Regions from separate parts of the Rhodococcus wratislaviensis genome, predicted to be linked through region 1. Evidence: riboswitches for the same ligand, from Rfam matches in the RefSeq annotation. Region 1 holds a riboswitch; the other holds the start of a gene.
What was found. Region 1 has a riboswitch for cyclic di-AMP ahead of WKC72_RS35715 (transglycosylase family protein). Riboswitches for the same ligand answer to the same signal wherever they lie in the genome.
Positions count from the first base shown of each region.

Region 2: linked by a shared signal. The riboswitch ahead of WKC72_RS17420 (NlpC/P60 family protein) and the one ahead of WKC72_RS35715 (transglycosylase family protein) in region 1 are both predicted to bind cyclic di-AMP.

Region 1 is NZ_CP150488.1:7,808,885-7,816,119, forward strand. Features, by position in the region: gene WKC72_RS35690 (MFS transporter) at 1-1,531, shown strand, start outside; gene WKC72_RS35695 (DUF2771 domain-containing protein) at 1,538-2,023, shown strand; gene WKC72_RS35700 (cold-shock protein) at 2,085-2,495, opposite strand; gene WKC72_RS35705 (hypothetical protein) at 2,649-2,888, shown strand; gene WKC72_RS35710 (YccF domain-containing protein) at 2,919-3,296, shown strand; cyclic di-AMP (ydaO/yuaA leader) riboswitch at 3,531-3,744, shown strand; gene WKC72_RS35715 (transglycosylase family protein) at 3,753-4,334, shown strand; gene WKC72_RS35720 (hypothetical protein) at 4,402-4,590, opposite strand; gene WKC72_RS35725 (helicase-associated domain-containing protein) at 4,651-6,969, shown strand; gene WKC72_RS35730 (alpha/beta hydrolase family protein) at 7,116-7,235, shown strand, end outside.
Region 2 is NZ_CP150488.1:3,780,055-3,787,289, reverse strand. Features, by position in the region: gene WKC72_RS17430 (hypothetical protein) at 40-1,401, opposite strand; gene WKC72_RS17425 (NlpC/P60 family protein) at 1,451-2,503, opposite strand; gene WKC72_RS17420 (NlpC/P60 family protein) at 2,884-3,429, opposite strand; cyclic di-AMP (ydaO/yuaA leader) riboswitch at 3,444-3,608, opposite strand; gene WKC72_RS17415 (DEDD exonuclease domain-containing protein) at 4,066-5,832, shown strand; gene WKC72_RS17410 (Lrp/AsnC family transcriptional regulator) at 5,829-6,104, shown strand; gene trpD (anthranilate phosphoribosyltransferase) at 6,114-7,202, opposite strand.

The sequences.
Region 1 (7,235 bases):
CCATCCGGTCGGCGGCGGGCAGCGTCCCCGTTCCGACGAGGAGCGGGCCGACGCCCCCAAGGCGCCGCCGATGCCGCGCAAACTCACCGTCACCCGGGTCGCGGCGATGCGCAGCCGGGAACTGACCAACAAGGGCATCGCGACGTTCCATCGCGCGGCCAAGGCGGACGGAGCGGACAAGTCGGGTCTGACCGCGCTCACCTATGCGGTGATGGCCAACAACGCCACCGACGCGGCCATCGCCGTCGCCCTGGCGAACACCCTCTTCTTCTCGGCCGCGACGGGCGAGGACAAGACGAAGGTCGCGCTGTACCTTCTGATCACCATCGCCCCGTTCGCCGTCATCGCTCCGCTGATCGGTCCGATGCTCGACCGGCTCCAGCACGGCCGACGCGTCGCACTGGCCACGTCGTTCGGCCTCCGGACGATCCTGGCGATCGTTCTCGTCTTCAACTTCGACAGCTGGGTGCTGTATCCGGCCGCCCTCGGAATGATGGTGCTCAGCAAGTCCTTCTCGGTGCTCAAGAGTGCGGTCACACCACGTGTGCTGCCACCGGAGATCGACCTGGTGCGGGTCAACTCCCGGCTCACCGTGTTCGGACTTCTCGGCGGAACCATCGGCGCCGGCGCCCTCGCGGGTGGTCTCGCCATGGCCACCGGGTCCGTCGGCGCGTTGTGGTTCGCGGCCGTCATCACTGCACTCGGCGCATACCTCAGCATGCGGATCCCGTCGTGGGTCGAGGTCACCGAGGGTGAGGTCCCCGCCACCCTCACGTACCACGGCGACGAACACCCGACCGAGGTCTTGGGACGCACCCGGGTGCTGCAGCCCGAGGCGCCTGCCACCGCGAAATCCGGTAAACGCAGGCAACCGCTCGGCCGCGCGGTCATCACCGGGTTGTGGGGAAACAGCACCATCCGCGTGCTCACCGGGTTCCTCACGCTGTACATCGCGTTCGTCGCGAAGTCGAGAACCGACCACGAGCCGCTCGTGCAGGCCGCCATGCTCGGCCTGGTCGGCGCCGCCGCAGGCATCGGCAACTTCGCCGGCAACGCCGCAGGCGCCCGGATCAAGCTCGGCCGCCCCGCCCTCATCGTGCTGCGCTGCACGGGTGCCGTGTGGATCATCGCCGTCCTCGCCGCGATCACCGACAACCTGCTGACTGCCGCCCTGGCAACCCTCGTCGCGTCGGCGGCCAGCGCCCTGGCCAAGGTGTCGCTGGACGCCTCGCTGCAGCACGACCTGCCCGAGGAATCGATCGCGTCCGGATTCGGCAGATCGGAGACGGTCCTACAGCTGAGCTGGGTGGTGGGCGGCGCGCTGGGCGTCCTCCTGCCCACCGAATACTGGATCGGATTCTCCGTGGTCTCTGCCGTCATGACCATCGGGCTCGTCCAGACCGTCCTCACCTACCGCGGGAGCACCCTCCTGCCCGGGCTCGGCGGAAAACGTCCCGACCTGGCCGAACAAGAAGTGACCGAGCCCCACTCGACCCACCGGGCCGACCGATCGACAGGAAATGTGAAGTAAGTGAGAATGCAGGCGCGAACCAAGAAGATCCTGGCACTGATTGCAGTGGGGCTGATGGTGGTCCTGGTGGCCTTCGTCGGAGTCCTGTACGCACTCGTCCGCAACTCCTCGCCCCGCCTGCCCGAGATCACGGCCTTCGCGCACAACCGAGCCGAGCAGGTCCCCCCGCTGGCGTACTGCAACCTGTATCTCGAGGACTGCACAACCGGAGACCTCGCCGAACTCGACGTGCCGCCCGGATCCGCGCTGCAGCTGTCGTTGCCGCAGGAGATCGTCGAGGCGCCGTGGCGCATGCTCGTCGTCTACCAGGACGCGTCGGGACAGGTCATCGTCCAGGAACAGGCTCACCGCGCCGGTGAGACCCGCGCCGTGACCGTGCCGTCCTCGGAGGACCTGCAGCTGGCGGGCGTCGAGATCCAGCTGCCGTCCGCCGTCATCGACGAGCAGGGGCTCACGCAGGCCCGGGCCGCCTGGTCGATCAAGACCGCCTAGAACGACCCCTCACGAAGAAAGGCCCCGCGCCGAAGCGCGGGGCCTTTGTTCGTCGGTCGAATCAGCTGTCGAGCTCGCGCGCGACGGCGCGGACCACCTCGGAGATGCGCTGGGCGGTCTTGCGGTCCGGGTACTTGCCCTTGCGCAGGTCGGGTTGGACCTTCGCCTCGAGCAGCGTGATCATGTCCTCGACCATGCCGTGGAGTTCGTCCGGCGTGTGCTTCTTGGCGGACGGCTCCTTACGCGCGGCGTTCTGACGCAGCGACGGCGCCGGGTCGAGCACCTTCAGGCTCAGCGCCTGGGGTCCGCGTCGACCGGCGGCCATGCCGAACTCGACACGCTGGCCGGCCTTGAGGCCCTCGACGCCCTCGGGAAGAGCGGACGAACGCACATAGACGTCCTCCCCCTCCTCCTGCGACAGAAAGCCGAAGCCCTTTTCGACGTCGTACCACTTCACCTTGCCGGTCGGCACCGCGTTCACCCGCTCATCACTTGGAGTGCAGTTGGTTGCACTTGGTATGCAAAACAGCGCGCCCCACCTCTGGTGCGGGACGCGCAGTGCCCACAGTCTACCTTGCAGACACCCCCTCCGGCATTCGGGTTTCCAGGCACTATCGTTGCTGGTGTGGCCCACGAATCGACTCCTTCGAGCACTCCTCACACGCCCCGGAGGGGCGACGGACTACTGCGCGTCGCGCTCGCCCTCTTCGCGATCGGCTTCGTCGCGATCGTGGCGATCTTCCTGACCCCGGTGCTCTCCGATTCCGAACCGGGCCTCGTTCTCTATCTCATCGCCCTCGCGTGCCCGATCGGATTCCTCCTCGGAATCGTCGCGGCACTGAGGCAGGGCAGACGCTCGCGCTGACACACCCGACCACCGACCGATGGGACGATCATGAGAATTCTGCTCAACATCATCTGGCTGATCTTCGGCGGTCTGTGGCTGGCGCTGGGGTATTTCGTCGCGGGAATCCTCTGCTGCATCCTGATCATCACGATCCCGTTCGGCATCGCGTCGTTCCGAGTCGGCGTCTACGCACTGTGGCCGTTCGGGAAGACCGTGGTCGACAAGCCGACGGCCGGTGTGGCCTCGCTGATCGGTAACGTCATCTGGTTCGTCATCGCTGGTCTGTGGCTCGCGATCGGGCACGTCGTGACGGCAGTCGCCATGGCGATCACGATCATCGGGATCCCGCTCGCGGTCGCGAATCTCAAGATGATTCCCATCTCGCTGATGCCCCTCGGCAAGGACATCGTCGACGCTCCCCAGTGATGTGAGCTTCCTCACATAACGGCCCGGTAACGGAAGGGCAACGGCTCGGCGATACGCACGACTTGTCCCCACTAGCTGGGAAGAGTCTCTGCGCGCCCAATGAGGCCCCGCAACAGGCGAAGACACTCCGCGTTATCAAATGGTGACACTGCGGCCTCGGCCCGTTACCGTCGTCACCGGCCGAGGAAACATCGGCCACATCCGGCCCGCCGCGCCAAGCCTCGTCCCGCGGGTACCGGAGTCCCGACGAAGCATTCCAGGGACGAGGACGGGGGACCCAAAGTCCTCCAGGGAACGCAAGTTCTCAGACGGACACCGGTCCGAATGTGCCTCGCACACTCGGATCTTGGGGTGAAGCCAGACCCTCTCCAGCCAGGAGAGGCGAGGCCGGGCGACCTCTCAGCCCGAACCCGACAGCTGACCTCGCAGGCGCGTGTGGAGAGGATCTCGACCACTATGAGCGGACGCCATCGCAAGCCCACCACCACCGGCCGCACCGTCGCCAAGGTCGCCGTCACCGGCGCCATCATGGGCGTCGCCGGAGCAGCCTTCTCGGGCACCGCGAACGCGGCACCCGACTCCGACTGGGACCGCCTCGCGCAGTGCGAGTCCGGCGGAAACTGGGGCATCAACACCGGAAACGGCTTCCAGGGCGGACTCCAGTTCTCCCCGAGCACCTGGAACGCACACGGCGGAACCCAGTACGCCGCCACCGCCAACCAGGCCTCGCGTGAAGAGCAGATCGTCGTCGCCGAGAAGGTCCTCGACTCCCAGGGTTGGGGCGCATGGCCGTCCTGCTCCTCGAGCCTCGGCCTGAGCAGCGCACCCACCCAGCGCAACGCCCCCGCCACCGTGCCCGAGGCCCCCGCGGCGCCGGCACTCCCCGACCTCACGGGCGGCGTCCCCAGCACCAACGGCACCTCGCAGTACGCCGGTGTCGTCGACAACGCGATCGAGGCCGTCAAGGCTCAGGGCATCGCGATCGATCCCCAGATCCTGCAGCTCATCGACGCGAACAAGGGACTGCTCCCGCAGTAATCCCCCGCAATTCACAGAAGAGGGGCCCTGCACCGATCCGGTGCAGGGCCCCTCTTCTGTCGTCGGGTCAGCGGTTGATCACGGTGTGCGGATGCGCGTAGGGCAGCGAGTCCGCCGGCAGCGGGAACTCGGTGTCCTCGCCGAACGGGGACAATCCGCCCGCACGGCTCGACGACAGTTCGGTCACGGCGCTATCTCCATCGGCGGTTTCGGGCCACCCTGGATCCACGTACTGCTTCTTCGAATTGTTAGCCACGGTGCCATTTTGACAGGAGCGTTCGGCGACGTACAGCCCAGGTCTCTAATCTGATAGTCGATGACCGACACCGACGACGCCACCGCGAGCACCAACGGCACCGCTGCCTCCCCCCGCGGCGCCGCGACCCTCGCGGATTGGCTGGCCGCGCGCAGCGACGCCGAACTGACGGATCTGCTCCACAAGCGCCCCGACCTGGCGGTCCCACCGCCGGCCACGATCGTCGTCCTCGCCGGCCGCGCCGAACAGCGGGCATCGGTGGCCCGCGCGGCCGACAACCTGACGTCGCTGGACTTCGGCATCCTCGAACTCCTGGCGCTCGAACGGGCCGACGAGGTCGCCGTGCCGCGGGCCACCCTGCAGGACGCGGTGGGGTCGCGGGCGACGAAGAAGACCGTCGACGCCACGCTGGACGGCCTGCGGTCCGTGGGGATCGTCTGGGGTGACAAGACGTCGCTGCGCATCGTTCCCGCTGTCGTGGCCACCATCCCGTGGCGGGTCGGGCGCAGCGCCGAACCCGTCGAGACGCTCGACGAACCCGGGATCACGGCCGCGCTGGCCGGACTGCAGAGCGTCGAGCGGGACATCCTCGAGACCCTGTCGAAGTCGAGTTCGATCGGACGGACCCGGGACGCGGCCCCCGGAACACCCCCCGACCGTCCCGTGCAGCGGCTCCTCGCCGCCGGGCTGCTGCGGTGGATCGACGAGGAAACCGTCGAACTGCCCTATCAGGTGCGGCAGGTCCTGCGCGGGGAGGCCGTCTTCGACCCCACCTCGCTGGCCCCTCCCACCGTGACCGGCCGCAAGCACAAGCCGGCCGACATCAATGCCGCCGCGGCAGGTGAAGCGCTCGAACTGGTTCGCCACTGCGAGGACGTCGTCAAGGCTCTCGGCGAGGTCCCGGCGCCCGCGCTGCGGGCGGGTGGTCTCGGTGTCCGCGAACTGCGGCGGATCGCCAAGACGTCCGGCATCGACGAGAACAGGCTGAGCCTGCTCGTCGAACTTCTCTCGGCCGCGGGACTGATCGCGAGCGGCACCCCGGACCCGGCCCCGACGACCGACAGCGGGGAGAACTACTGGGCCCCGACCACCGCGGTCGACAACTGGCTCACGGCGCCGGTCGCCCGGCGGTGGCACGCTCTGGCCGCGGCGTGGCTGGAACTGCCGCGCATGGCGTGGTTCATCGGCATGCGCGACGCCAACGACAAACCGGTCGCCGCGCTGTCCGAGGAAGTGCGCGCGCCGTCGGCACCGCGCGACCGGCAGGCGATCCTCGGACTGCTGGCGGAGCTGGGCAGCGGACACTCGGCGGATCCCGCGGAGGTCAGCCGACTGCTGGCGTGGCGTCGCCCCCGCTGGGGTGCCCGGCTGCGGGTCCACGCGGTGGATCGCACCCTCGACGAGGCCGCGACGCTCGGACTCGTCGCCCGCGGGGCACTCAGCTCACCCGGACGCGCACTGCTCCACGGCGGCGACGCCGAGGCCGAGATGCACGCGTCGCTGCCCGAACCCGTCGACCACGTCCTCGTCCAGGCCGACCTCACCGTCGTCGCCCCCGGACCGCTGACACCGGAGCTGCTCGAGCAGATCACCCTGGTCGCGGACATCGAATCCGCCGGTGCGGCGTCGATGTACCGGATCAGCGAAGACAGCGTCCGGCGCGCCCTCGACGTCGGGATGACGGCAGCCGAACTGCACAGCCTGTTCGCCACCCGGTCGCGCACACCCGTTCCGCAGTCGCTGTCGTATCTGATCGACGACGTCGCGAGACGGCACGGCCGGCTCCGGGCGGGAGTCGCGGCGTCCTTCGTCCGCTGCGAGGACCCCACGCTGCTCGCGGAAGTCCTGGCGTCGCCGGTCGCTGCATCTTTGGCCCTGCGCGCGTTGGCTCCGACGGTCGCGGTGTCGCAGGCACCGCTGCGGGAAGTACTGGGCGAACTGCGGGCTGCCGGTTTCGCGCCCGCAGGCGAGGACTCGTCCGGCGCCCTGGTCGACCTGCGTCCCCGCGGCGCCCGGGTCCTGACCCGGCGCAAGGCTCCCGCCGGCCGCACCCCGGCCGTCGCCACGGATGCCCAGCTCGACGCGGTCGTCCGAACTCTCCGCGCAGGTGACCTGGCCGCGTCGGCCAAGGGTTCCGGCAGCATCCGGTCCGACGGGTCGCGCGCCAGCAGCGCCGCGACCATCGCCCTGCTCAACGCGGCGGCGCGGGAACGCACCAGCGTGACCATCGGGTACGTCGACGCGCAGGGCGTGGCGACGCACCGCATCGTCGATCCCGTGAGCGTCGGCGGCGGTCAGCTCGACGCGTTCGACCCGGCGAGCGGCGCGGTCCGGCGGTTCACCCTCCACCGCATCACGTCGGTCGCCCGCGTCGTCTGACCCGTGAGTACTTGTTAACCACGGGCGGTTAACAAGTACTCACGGGTCAGATAACGATTCTGCGCAAACGCCGAGGAATTCCGGGGCGCGCAATACCGTGATGCTGGTATGTACCTGGCCGGGGACGATTACCAGGAGGCAGAACCGTGATTGTCACTGCAACGAAGCCGTCACATGGTTGGTTAAGAAGCGTCGTCCGGCTGATGGTTGCCGTGGTGATCCTGCCGCTGGCGTTCGTCCTCGTCGGCGGCGGAACGGCGTCCGCC
Region 2 (7,235 bases), 4.0 Mb from region 1:
TCACCGTAGGCGGTGGACCGCACGGCAACCGACCCAGGGTCACCCCAGGTGGGCGCCCACCCAGTCGGTCCAGCGGTCGCGGAACTGGTCGGCGTCGACGCCGAGGACGTCGGACAGCCGTCCGTCGACCGTCTCCGGGTCTGCCTCGCCCACGGCCAGCGTCCGGTACAGCGCTGTCAGCCTCGATTCGCCGTACTGCTCGGCGACGAAGGCGTTGATCGACCACGCCGTCTCGTAGGCGACCGAGCCGCGTTCGCCGTAGCCGGAGAAGTCGGTGTCCTCGGGGAACTCGGTCGGCGGACCCTCGGCCCCCACCTGCGCGGTCAGCGCAGGCGCGATCTGCCGTTCGGCCTCGCCGGTACCCCGGTAGGCGGCGTACTCCGCGTAACCCTCCAGCACCCACATCGGCGAACGGTCCACCGTCTCCGCGCGCGCCGCCACGTGGATCAGCTCGTGCCGCAGGATCGCCCGCCGGGTGACCTCGGTCAGCCGGTCCGCCGACGCCGGGCTGAACACGATCCGCTGGCCCGTGACCGTGGCGGCGTCCGGGTCGACGGCGTCCGAGATGGCGACGGCGGCGATGTCGCGTCCGTCGTGATTGGGGCCGACGAGCGCCGTGAACTCGTCCTGCGATCCCGCGACCCACACGAGCGCGCGGCCCGCCCAGTTCGAACCCCACAACTGGGTGGCGTTGACGACGGCGGCGGGGAGTTCGTCCGCCAGCCGGTCGACCATGGCGGCGTTCTCGGGATGTCCGAGCACTACCGACGTCCGCCCGTCGCCGGTATCGACGCGTCGCGACACGACGGGTCCGAAATCCCACGGTCCGCGCCAGGTCCGCCGCTCGCCGTCCACGGTGGCGCTGTCGCTGACCAGTGCCCAGCGGTCACCGCGCCGGGCGACGACGAGAGCCACCGGTTTGCGGGTGGGACTCTCGTCCGCGATCGCGTAGCGGAGTTGCACGGCGGGCGCCCACACCTCGTCGGCCCCGAGCGCGTCGACGAGACTCGACGGCACCGCCGTCTCGGCGCCCTCGGCGATCTCGTAGCCCCAGTCCGAGAACTCCACCCCGGCAACGTTGCCCGCCCGCCGCGTCTCGGCGGCCAGGAATCCCGGGGCCGCAGCCTGATCCATCAGACCGGACAGCCGGGCCGCGTCGTTCGTCCGCACGGCCGACGCCCAGGTGTCGAGGAGCGTCTGGACGGCTGCCGCACGCGCCTCGGTGTCGGCGTGCGCGGTGCCGACGGCTCCGTCGGCGCCCCGCCCGGTCCGTGAGAACCCGGTCAGTGCGAGTACGACGACCACGGCGAGGACGAGTCCGGCCAGTGCGGCCAGCTCCCACGGGCGCGCCTGACGGCGCGAGGTCGGATCCGTTGCGGGAGACGGGTCTGAAGCGGGCACGCCGGTGAGTGTATGAGCACGCCCCGGCGCCGCTGCCGGACGGTCGCCGTCAGTAGCGGCGGGCCCCGTAGAAGGGGAACTTCGCCATCGACTCGATCTTCACCGGAACACCGAACGTCGAGGCGTGGAGAATGTTGCCGTTTCCGGCGTAGAGGCCCACGTGGGACGCGTCGTTGTAGAAGAGGACGACGTCGCCGGGCTGCAGGGCGTCGCGGGACACCGGGGTGCCGCCGCTGGCCTGCGCCTGACTGGACCTCGGCAGCGTCTTGCCGATCTGCTTGTACGCCCACACGACGAGTCCCGAGCAGTCGAACTCGTCCGGACCGGTGGCGCCCCACACGTACGGGTCACCGATGCGGGTCATGCCTGCCTGCAGCGCGCTGGTGCCCGAACCGGGGGTGAGATGCGCGAGGATCGTGTTCGGGTCGAAGCCGGGCGGGAAGGGCGTCCCCGCGAGTTGGTCGCGTTCGGCGCCGGTGAGATCTCCGAAGGCCTTGATCACGTCGGCGATCTGCGCCTGCAGGTCACTCTGCTTGCGTTGCAGATCGTCGCTCACCGCTTTGGCCTGCTCGGTCGCGGACCGCGCGGCATCCGCCGACTCCTTCGACGCCTCGGCCGCCTTCGTGGCTTCCGACGTGGCCGACTGGAATTGCGCGACCTGGTTGCGGGTGTCGTTGGAGATGGCGTCCAGAGCGGACATCTGGTCCAGCAGTTGCTGCGGTGAATCGCTCACCATGACGGCGAAGAGGCGATTGGTCCGTGCGCCCTGGTAGTTGGCGGTGGCGAGTTTGTTCACCACGGGCTGGAAGACGGCGACGCGCGCGTTGGCGGCGTCCAGCACACCCTGGTCGGCCGCGAGTGTGGCGTCGGCGTCGCGTTGCGCCGACTGTTTGGCCTCGAGGTCGATCTGCGCGTTGTGGAGTGCCTCGGACGTCTGCTCGGACTGCCGGGACAGGTCACCGAGCTTCGTCAGGGCATCGGTCGGGTTGGTGGTGACCGGGTCTGCACCCGCCTGGATCGCGGGCAGCGACACGAGCGCCACCGACAGCACGCCGGCTGTCAGCACGCTGCCCAGGGAGCGCTTCATCTTGTGTGAGGCCACGGAAATGCAGTTCTCCGATCGTCGATCTCCACCAGCCGGGTCGGTTGTCCGATGCGCGGCTCAGGGATTTCCTCGGCCGAGGCGACCGTGGAGTGCCGAAGAGGTGGTGACCCGCGTTGCCGCCCGGTTGGCGCGACAAGACTTCGCAAGGTCTCGGATAGGTTACGGAATGGCATACGTTTGTGTCCACCCATGTCACGAACGGGGTGGCGGGGACCACCCGACGGGTGAACGACACGCTGTCTGCCTGGGGCGCAACGACATCGAGGATGGGTTCGAATCGTGATTCGAACCCACCCTCGGTGGTCGTGCGAGATCCTACGAAGCTACCCCGTGCATCCCCGCCCTCGACTCGGTGGATGCGTCGCCTCGCGTGTGGATCAGTAGCGGCGTGCGCCGTCGAAAGGCATGGACGCGATGGGCGCCAACTTGACGGGCTGCCCCTCGGTGGAGGCGTGGATCACGTTGCCGTTGCCGGCGTAGATGCCCGAGTGCGATCCGCCGTAGAAGGAGACCACGTCGCCGGGGCGGAGATCGGACTGCGAGACGGGAGTGCCTGCCGCCGCCTGCGCGTAGCTGGTGCGCGGCAGGTTCAGTCCGGCCTGCTTGAACGCCCACTGCACCAGACCGGAGCAGTCGAACGAGTTGGGGCCTGCGGCGCCGTAGACGTACGGCGAGCCGAGCTTGGTCTGGGCGGCCTGAACGGCCTTGTCACCCGCGGTATTGGCCGGCGCCGGGGGCGCGGGCAGGTTCGGGACACCGGGGATCTGCGGGATGACGACACCCGGGATCTCGAAGGTTCCGACTCCGGGGATGGTGACGGGATCTGCGGCCGCGGGGGCCGCGGTAGCGGTGAGCGCTCCGACTGCGAGCGCGCCGGCGACGACTGCCCGTCGCACATTCCGCTTGGAAACTTGTGACGCCACGAAAGGGGTACTCCGTTTCTTCCATTCATCCGCCGACCGAGTTAGCTGACGGGTTCGGGCTGGGAAGATCAGCCCTACCCACCGGTGCGTGAGGACGTCCCGGCGGGATTCACCCCAGTAGAAACTTGGGTTCCCGGTACGACCGCTCTCGCGAGTGGCCGATTAGGCGGTGACTAGCGATGCTGCCCCGGTATTGGGGCTGCGAGACTCCGCTAGGTCTCAGGAAGGTTACGAAATGGAATACCCAGATGTCGACCGGAACACGCGGAAAGTGTCCGTTTGGGCCGATTCCGGCTTTGCGGGCGCGCGATACCCACATTCGGTAACGACTGGATAACAGGCGGTTTGTTTTCGATCGCTTTTCGACAGCGGGAGTGGGCATTTCGCGAAGCCTGCCCACTCCCCGGTTTCGTCCCGCGCCGCGTTCCCGCTGTTCAACGGGGGTGCCGCGGATCGAACCCGCGACACGCGCCGGACCGGCCGACACCGGCCCCCGCCCCACGCAGACCCCTCGATCGTGGTCGCGCGCCCGCCCCTCGCACCGCCCGCGACCGCCGCCCGAGACGGGCAGTGTGATCCTCGTCTCTCCGGGCTCTCCGGGCGGGTCTGTCGGTGCCCGTCCATACGCTCTGAGCCGTGAGTGTCCCCGGTGTACCCGAACAGCTGAGATTCGACGAGCTCGACACCCCACTGCGGGACACCACGTTCGTGGTGGTCGATCTCGAGACCACCGGCGCGCGACCGGGCGAGGACGCCATCACCGAGATCGGCGCCGTGAAGATCCGCGGCGGCGAGGTGATCGCCGAAATGGCCACCCTCGTCGACCCGGGACGATCCATCCCCCCGCACATCGTGGAGATCACCGGCATCACCACCGCCATGGTGATCGACGCCCCGCGGATCGAGCGAGTGCTGCCGGCGTTCCTGGAGTTCGCTCGCGGGGCGGTGCTCGTCGCCCACAACGCCCCGTTCGACACGGGCTTCCTCAAGGCCGCGGCGTCCGCCACCGACACCCCCTGGCCCAAGTTCACCGTGCTCTGCACCGTCAAGCTGGCCCGGCGCGTCCTCAGCCGCGACGAGGCGCCGTCCGTCAAACTGTCGTCGCTGGCCCGGCTGTTCGACGTCGGGACCACTCCGACGCACCGGGCACTCGACGACGCCCGTGCCACCGTCGACGTCCTGCACGCCCTCATCGCGAGGGTCGGCAATCAGGGAGTGCACAGTCTCACCGAGCTGGTCGACTACCTGCCCGACGTCTCCTCGCACCAGCGGGCGAAACGCTCGCTCGCCGGCCACCTCCCGCATGCTCCCGGCGTCTACCTGTTCCGCGGACCGTCCGACGAGGTCCTCTACGTCGGCACGGCGACCGATCTGCGCCGGCGGGTGCGCAACTACTTCACCGGCTCCGAGACGCGTGGCCGGATGAAGGAGATGGTGGCCCTGACCACCCGGATCGATCACGTCGAGTGCGCGCACGCGCTCGAGGCCGGTGTGCGCGAGCTCCGGCTGCTCGCGGCGCACACGCCGCCGTACAACCGGAGATCCAAGTACCCGAAACGCGGTTGGTGGATCACGCTCACCGCGGAGGCCTTCCCCCGGCTGTCGGTGGTGCGGACCCCGACCGCCGACTCGCTCGGTCCGTTCCGGTCCCGCTCGACCGCAGTCGACGTCGCCGACGTCCTCGCCGAGTACTGCATTCTCCGCACCTGCACGAGCCGCATCCCGAAGGGAAGGGAGCACGGTCCGCACTGCCCGCCCCGCGAGCTCGGACGCTGCCCGGCGTCCGTCCACGGCCGCGTCACGGAGGACGCCTACCGTCCCGGGCCGGAACTCTTCCGGCAGTTCCTCCGCGGCCTGGACGACTCTCCGCTGCACCGCATGCGCGCACGGGTGGAGGAGCTGGCCGCCGGCGAGCTGTTCGAGAATGCCGCACGCCTGCGTGATCGCACCGCGGAGGTCGTGCTCGCGTTGCGGAGGATGCAGCGCCTGGCTGCCCTCACCGCCCTCGATCAGCTCGTCGCTGCTCGCCCGGCCGCGACCGGCGGCTGGGAGTTCGCGGTGATCCGTTCCGGCCGCCTCGCGTCGGCCGGCTGCGCGCGGCGCGGGATCCACCCGATGCCGGTGGTCGATGCGCTCGTCCTCACCGCCGAAACCGTCGTTCCCGACGCAACTCCGCTTCGCGGTGCCTCCCCCGAGGAGGCCGGGTTGCTGGCGCGCTGGCTCGACCAGGAGGACACCCGCATCGTCAGCGCTTCCTCGGGCTGGTGCGAGCCCGCCCGGGGCGCCGGATCCTGGTCCGAGTGGTGCGCACTCGCGCGAGCGGGGAGCACGTCGACACGGGACGCCGAGACCCGACCACCCGCGCCGACTTCCGCCGACCACCGCTTAGGCTGGCGATCATGATCAACGCCATCGTCCTGATCCACGCCGAAGCCCACCGCATCCCGGAGACCGCTCAGGCCGTCGCCGACATCGAGGGCGTCGACAAGGTCTACTCCTGCGCAGGCGACGTCGACCTGATCGCGATCGTGCGGGTCCGGGACCACGCGAAGATCGCGGAGGTCGTCACCGAGGGAATCAACAAGGTGGACGGCGTCTCCCGGACGGCGACGCACATCGCGTTCCAGTCCTACTCCAGCGCCGACGTCGAAGCCGGCTTCTCGATCGGCGAATAGCCCCGCCTGCTATTTGCTGGTGGCCAGACCCGACGTGAGTTCGGCCCACCGCGCGAGCAGCGTCGCGGCCGCTCCACTGTCGATGGACTGTGCCGCCGTCGAGAGTCCGTCCGACAGTGCGTCTTCGAGCGTGCGGCCGCCGAGCCCCCGGAACGCCGCGATCGCCGCCGCGGCGTTGAGGAGGACCGCGTCGCGGACGGGTCCGGTCTCACCGGCGAGGAGTCGCCGCGCCACCGCCGCGTTCACGTCGGCGTCGCCGCCGCGCAGTTCGTCGAGCGACACCCGCGCGATCCCGATGTCCCGGGGGTCGAGTTGACGGGTGGTCACCCCACCGTCCGCCACTATGTGCACGGTCGACGTGGTCGACGTCGTCAACTCGTCGAGGCCGTCGTCACCCCGCACCACCAGCGCCGAGTTGCCGCGCTGCGCGAGCACGCCGGCCACCACCGAGATCAGGCCCGGGAACGCGCAGCCGATGAGGCCGGCCCGCGGACGCGCCGGGTTGGTGAGTGGTCCGAGCACGTTGAAGACGGTCGGGATGCCGATCTCCTTGCGCGGCGCGCCCGCGAACCGCAGGGCGGGATGGAACACCGGCGCGAAGCAGAAGCCGATGCCGACCTCCCGGACACAGCGCGCCACCTCGTCGGGACCGAGGTTGATCTTCACCCCGAGGGCCTCGAGAACGTCCGCCCCACCGCTCTTGGACGACGCCGCCCGGTTGCCGTGCTTGACGACGCGAATGCCGGACGCCGCGACCACGAGTGACGCCATCGTGGAGATGTTCACGGTGTTGGATCGGTCACCACCGGTTCCGACGATGTCGACGACGTCGTCGTCGACGGGGACCTTGCGCGCGTGCCCGAGCATCGAGTCCGCCAGTCCGCGCAACTCCTCCGGTGTCTCGCCCTTCATCTTCAGGGCGACACCGAACGCCGCGATCTGCGCGGACGTGGCGTTGTCGGACATGATCTCGTCCATCGCCCATTTCGCCTCGTCCACCGACAGGTCACGTCCGTCGGTGAGCGTGCCGAGGACCGACGGCCACGTGCGTGCCGGCCGCACACCGTCGTTCGTCCCCTGAGCAGTCGGGCTCTGCATCGTCGTGTCCCCTTGTACTAGTGGCGGATCCGG